DNA from 2 places in the Peribacillus sp. YIM B13477 genome. Region 2 is predicted to be linked to the other one. Evidence: riboswitches for the same ligand, from Rfam matches in the RefSeq annotation. Region 2 holds a riboswitch; the other holds the start of a gene.
What was found. Region 2 has a riboswitch for glycine ahead of gcvT (glycine cleavage system aminomethyltransferase GcvT). Riboswitches for the same ligand answer to the same signal wherever they lie in the genome.
Positions count from the first base shown of each region.

Region 1: linked by a shared signal. The riboswitch ahead of ACFX4H_RS21650 (amino acid permease) and the one ahead of gcvT (glycine cleavage system aminomethyltransferase GcvT) in region 2 are both predicted to bind glycine.

Region 1 is NZ_JBHZPD010000008.1:236,782-240,203, reverse strand. It holds gene ACFX4H_RS21655 (amino acid permease) at 1-701, opposite strand, end outside; glycine riboswitch at 1,210-1,288, shown strand; gene ACFX4H_RS21650 (amino acid permease) at 1,477-2,817, shown strand; gene ACFX4H_RS21645 (DUF3311 domain-containing protein) at 3,094-3,294, shown strand; gene ACFX4H_RS21640 (sodium:solute symporter family protein) at 3,291-3,422, shown strand, end outside.
Region 2 is NZ_JBHZPD010000001.1:330,995-334,416, reverse strand. It holds gene gcvPA (aminomethyl-transferring glycine dehydrogenase subunit GcvPA) at 1-361, opposite strand, end outside; gene gcvT (glycine cleavage system aminomethyltransferase GcvT) at 379-1,485, opposite strand; glycine riboswitch at 1,627-1,710, opposite strand; glycine riboswitch at 1,714-1,801, opposite strand; gene ACFX4H_RS01655 (DEAD/DEAH box helicase) at 2,178-3,422, shown strand, end outside.

The sequences.
Region 1 (3,422 bases), on a different contig from region 2:
GCTTTAGTTACGGTCTTCGTTGGGTTTTTCGCTTCCCCGGCTGTGATGCCGATAAGCTCAACGCCTTGATAGGAAGCCACGACAAGTGAAAGCGCAAAGAAGAATCCTGTCCAGCCTCCTGTAAAGAAGCCGCCATTTGCCCAAAGATTCGATAATCCAAGCGCATCCCCGCCATTGCCTATTCCAAAGAAGATAAGGCCCAGGCCGGCAACGATCATCAATATAATCGTTATGATTTTTATAAGTGCAAACCAGAATTCAAATTCTCCGAATGATTTAACGGAAATGAGGTTGGCCGCCCCCAAGATGATCATGGCCACTACACCTGGTATCCATGCCGGTAACTCCGGGAACCAATATTGCATATACAGCCCAACCGCAATGATTTCGGACATTCCGACGATTACCCATTGAAACCAATTGCTCCAAGCAGTCATATAACCTGCCAAAGGATGTATATAGCTGCTCGCAAAGGTTGCAAAAGAACCTGTAGTCGGTTCTAAATAAAGCATCTCACCCATGGAACGCATGATGAAAAATATAAAAATACCTGCAATGGCATAAGCAAGCATTACAGAGGGCCCGGTCCATTTGATCGTGCTCGCAGATCCCATGAATAACCCGACTCCGATGGTTCCGCCCAAAGCTATCATTTGAATGTGACGTGCTTCCAGCCCTCTCTTTAATTCCTTGTTCGACATGATTAACTCCCCCAGATGCAATATCGGTAATGCTTTTCTATCCTTACCACGAACTTATTAATTATTGCAGTTAGAAATGCTCTATCTAAAAAATATCAATAACACTTCATTTATGTTTTCTTATCTTATAATAGTAAATATTCTGTAAAAATACAATTGTATTTTTGAAATAAACAGTTGCCAATAATATCTTGTTGATTTTTCTAATCTAAAAATATCATTTTAAAAAAATGATGTTCAGTATTTTATTATAGTGATCGTTCATAATGAGTAGAAAACAATCACTTCTGCTTAGACCTTAAGTTAAATACAGACCACTATTAAACTACAGAAAATGCCTGTTTCATTTCAAAAGAAATTGTTGACCTACCGAAAAATAGATGATAGAATTCCAATATTATTTTATAAGCATAATGAAATGATCAAGCAGTGGAAAATCATCACTGACTGACATTTCTTCACAACCGCATACAAGCAAGCGATGAATGCTATGGATCACACTATAGCAGGAGCAGCTTCTGGAGAGACTGTACAAGATGCAGCGCCGAAGGATTCACAATCTCAGGCAAAAGGACAGAAGAGTAACGAATGATATATTGTTATTCTGAGCCCTTTAAGAGATTGGTATTATCCAATCTCTTTTTTTATTGTCCATTTTGTGATTGGACTAAAACAACAAATGGGAAAGGCAAGCTGGACGATAATCACGTCCCTCTCTCCAAGACCATGCAGGTAAACATTCACTACCAAGACTATAAAAACGGGGGCGTACGAATTGGCTAAACAAGAATTAAAAAGAGATTTAAAAAACCGACATGTACAACTGATTGCAATAGGAGGAACCATTGGCACCGGTTTATTTTTAGGTTCCGGAAAAGCCATACAATTAGCAGGTCCTTCCATAGTATTCTCTTATATGATAATAGGGATTGCCTTGTTTTTTGTGATGAGGGCCCTGGGGGAATTGCTTTTATCCAATGCAGGGTACACATCATTCACTGAATTCGCAACTGAATATGTCGGTCCATGGGCCGGCTTCCTGACCGGTTGGACATATTGGTTTTGTTGGATCATGACCGCAATGGCCGATATCATAGCTGTCGGTGTTTATATGCAATATTGGTTTGATGTCCCTCAATGGATTCCGGCTCTGCTTTGTCTGGTCATTCTGTTAGGATTGAACCTATTGACCGTTAAGATCTTTGGCGAATTGGAATTCTGGTTTGCCATCATTAAAGTAATCACGATCATCGCCTTGATCATCGTAGGAATTTTCCTTCTGATCCTCGGCTTCAATACCAATACCGGAACGGTTTCCCTAACGAACCTTTGGAATCATGGCGGCATGTTCCCCAATGGCATTTCCGGATTCCTGTTATCTTTACAGTTGGTCGTCTTCTCATTTGTCGGTGTCGAATTGGTCGGGGTTTCTGCAGCAGAAACGGCAAACCCGCGAAAGAACATTCCATCTGCCATCAATAAAATCCCTGTCCGGATTTTGCTTTTCTACGTTGGTGCACTATTCGTCATTCTCTGCGTCAACCCATGGACACAACTGGATGCCACAAGCAGTCCATTTGTAGAGGTCTTTGCGTTAATCGGCATTCCAGTCGCTGCAGGGATCATCAACTTCGTCGTTTTGACATCCGCTGCTTCTGCATGCAACAGCGGTTTATTTTCAACGAGCCGAATACTTTATACGTTAAGCAGGAATGGTGAAGCCCCAGCTAAGCTGGAAAAATTAAATAAACAGGCTGTTCCGAGCAATGCCTTATTCACATCCACAATCGTTGTATCAATAGGGGCATTATTAAGCAAGCTGATACCGGAACAGGCATTTACAGTCGTGACTACCATCAGTGCCATCTGTTTCATATGGGTATGGAGCATTATCTTGATCTCCCATATCAAATATTCGAAAACAAGGCCTGACCTAAGAGCCGAATCGACTTTCAAGGCTCCTTTTACACCTTTTGTCAATTACGTCATTTTAGGCTTATTCCTGTTCATCCTTATTGTTATGCTATTCGCTGAAGCTACACGGCTATCACTGCTCTTGACCCCAATCTGGTTCATCCTCTTGGTGATACTATATAATTATCGAAAAAAAAGATAGCTAAAGGAAATAAAGCCTTGAACTCAATATGAATTCAAGGCTTTATCTGCTTATGAACATATTAGGCCTTCGGCTTTCTGCACACTTTTGCTAAAATATATCAGGCAACTGCATTAAATTTTATATCAAAATAGTGTAAGCTAATATATATTATCGGACCTTTTCCGTCATGTATGAATTTTCCATCCGGTTTGGTTCACCATCCATCAGTGGCATTGAAGAATAAACCCCCATTGGTGGGCGTTTCACTTTATTTAAAACGGAGGGGGTTTTTTAATGAAGATTATATATATTCTTACACTAGTTCCTTTTATAGGCATACTGGGATTTCTACCTTTTGTTAATAAAATAGAACCATACGTATTAGGGATGCCTTTCAATATGTTCTGGATGGCTATGTGGGTGGTCCTTACCTCTGCCATACTCGGCATCATGTATAAGCTGGATCCCAGGAATCGGGAAGGTGACCAGGAATGAATATTGCTCTCTTAATCATTTTAGCATTTTTGCTTCTATCGATATTTTTAGGAATACGCTCTTCAAAAGGAAAAGATATGGACTTGGAACAATGGACGGTGGGCGGACGCGGTTTTGGTGCGATATTC
Region 2 (3,422 bases):
TCGTTTGATATTCAAAGATTGCTTGAAGCTCGCCCTGTGAAATTTCAGGCTGATACGGTGTATACGCCGTATAAAACTCAGAACGGGAAAGAACATGATCGACGATGACCGGCGCGTAATGGTCATAGACACCCGCACCAAGGAAGGAAGCATAATTTTTAAGGTCCGCATTCTTTGCAGCAAGCCTTGATAATTCTTTCATTAATGCAGGTTCCGATTTAGCAGGCTTGATATCGTATTCTCCTTGAAAACGAACGCTTTCAGGGATATCATTGAAAAGTTCTTCAGCAGAGGATACCCCTATCGCTCCCAGCATTTCTTGTTTATCTTGCTCTGTCATGGGTAAATAACGATGTTTCATCTAATGACCATTCCCCTCTATTTACGTGGTTTTTTATAAAAAGGTGTTTGTATTATAACGGCTTTCAAACGTTTGGAACGGATTTCCACTTCGACTTCCGCATCCAGCACCGAAAATTCCTTATCGATAAGTACCAATCCAACGTTTTTCTTCAATGTTGGCGATTGGGTACCAGTCGTGACCTCGCCAATGACTTCATCACCGCTGTAGACCTTATATCCATGACGTGGAATGCCACGGTCAATCATTTCAATTCCCACAAGCTTCCGGGGAGCCCCTTTCTCCTTTTGCTCAGCAAGAACGGCTTTCCCGAAAAAATCAACTTCCTTATCCACTTTTACTGCAAAACCAATCCCAGCTTCTATCGGGGTGATGTCCGCCGAAAGCTCCTGCCCATACAGCGGCAGTTTCGCTTCAAAACGCAGGGTATCACGAGCACCTAAACCAATCGGCTGAACCCCCTCTTCCTTACCGGCATCCATAATCGCCTTCCAAAGTGCAGGGCCATTTTTACTGTCGCTATATATTTCAAAACCATCTTCACCAGTGTATCCAGTACGGGATACCAGCGTGGAGATACCGTTAATCATGACATCATCCTTGAACCTGAAAAATCCAATTTCACTTAAGTCAGTACTTCCGGATAGTTTTTGTAATATCTTCTCTGCAGCTGGTCCTTGAAGTGCCAGCTGTGTATAGTCACTTGATACATTCGTAATTTGGGCATCTTCCGTTAAATTAGCTTGCAGCCAATTGAAATCTTTTTCTGTATTCGCTGCATTTACCACGAGCAGATAGTCGTCCTCAGCCCTTTTATACACGATAAGATCATCAACCGTGCCTCCGTTTTCATAACACATGGCGGTATATTGGGCACCGCCCTGTTGCAGCTTTGATATATCATTGGTCAGCATCTTCTGTAAAAAGGAAAGGCTCCCAGGCCCCTTAACATCGACTTCCCCCATATGGGAAACATCGAATAACCCCGCTTTTGTCCGTACGGCTTCATGTTCATCCTTTATACCCGAAAATTGGACAGGAAGTTCCCAGCCGCCAAAATCAATCGTTTTACCTCCGTATTCACGATAAACCTCAAATAGTGGTGTTCTTTTTAAATTGGTCAAAAAATGACCCCCTTCAGATTTTTTTAAAAATTAATTGGCTTCATTATCAAAAGCTTCTTGTCATTACGCATCAGATACATCCTGATTCATGATGTGAAAAAAGCACAAAAAAAGGACAGAGAAAGCCCGTTTGAGCTTTTTCTCTGTCCTGAAACCTGAAAGTTTACCTATGTAATAGGTTTTCCCCTTTGGTGGCCGTCCCATAACGGGCGGCGCTCTCCAGAGTTGCGTCCAATAAGAGTTCTTTTGCCTGAGAGATTCACTGCTAAGTTTGCTCCTTCGGCGCTACATCCGTAGTCTCTCCCCTTATCTTCACCCGCATATAAATGGTCTACCATTGAAAGGAAGCGAATAAGCCCCAAGCATCGGTAAAACCTTTGAGCATAAATGGAATGCATTCTCTGCCAATTCTCCTAAAACTTCAGAAACCGTTTGACTGATCTCCTTCAGTAATCTTGGATAAATTAGGAGCCTATAGCCCATACTAAGAAAACGCGAACTGCAAAATCGATGTACAAACATTCTTTGTAGCGTTTGGAAATTGGAATTTTCTAAATATACTTATATCCTACCCTAAGAAACTTATCTCTGCAATATCTTTTGAAGAGAAATATTTTTCTTACTTCACATATGAAATGTTCGGGTTTTGACCTTATATTAAGGAATTTATGATTTAAGAGGGAGTTATTTCTATGAAAATCAATATATCCTTCAATTCTGAATGGAATGACGAGTTTCTGCAAAAGATGGAAAATGACGGTCCATGGGGAAATTGGGAGCTTTATAAGTTGGCGGTTCAAATGGAGGAAAACCTTATCATCCCTGATTTTGAAGGTTTACAGGCGCCCAAGCACCTTCCTCAGTTAACCCCGCTTCCCCATCAATTGGAAGCGGCGAAGCAAGTAGTGGAAAAAATGAATGGAAAAGCCATTTTGGCTGATGAGGTAGGGCTGGGAAAAACAATTGAAGCAGGCTTGATCCTAAAAGAGTATATGATTAGGGGCCTTGTAAAAAAAGTATTGATCCTTGTTCCGGCTTCCCTTGTCACACAATGGGCATTTGAATTGAATACCAAGTTTCATATTCCGGCAGTCGTTCAGAGAAAAAGTTATGTTTGGGACTCCTGTGATGTGGTCATTTCATCCATTGATACAGCGAAACGCGCTCCACATCGGGATATCATCTTTACTCAGGAATATGACTTCATCATTATTGATGAAGCTCATAAACTTAAAAATAATAAGACGAAGAACTATGAATTCGTCCAAAATCTGAAAAAGAAATTTTGTTTACTCCTGACAGCCACTCCGATTCAAAATAAAGTCGAGGAGATATTCCACCTCGTTTCGTTATTGAAACCGGGCCACTTGGGAAATGCTTCGCTCTTTTCGGAAAAGTATAAAGGGAAAGGTCGGAACATCATTGAAGATGAACACCTAAAGGAACTGGTCAACACTGTCATGATTCGAAACCGGAGGGCCGATACTGGCATTGAATGGACAAAACGGCATGTAGAAACCATCACCATTGAATTTTCTCCAACGGAACAAGCATTGTATGATGCCGTTTCCAAATTTAAGCCAATTTCGGATGGATCAAAAGGAAGCGCCTTTTCGGCTCTCACTCTCCAAAGGGAAGCATGCAGCAGCAGAGAGGCTGTCTTTTATACATTAAAGAATATGAGAGATAAATATGATCAGCCTTCCCCTGATTTTTTGGCAAAGCTTGATGATTTATTTACTAAAGTGAATGAAACGGTCCAGAACTCAAAGGCTGAAAAAGCTTTGGAACTGATCAAGAAAATTGATGACAAAGTGATTATCTTTACGGAATATAGGGCGACTCAATTATATCTCCAATGGTACCTACAGCAGAATGGAATTTCTTCCGTTCCTTTCCGAGGCGGTTTTAAGCGTGGAAAGAAAGACTGGATGCGT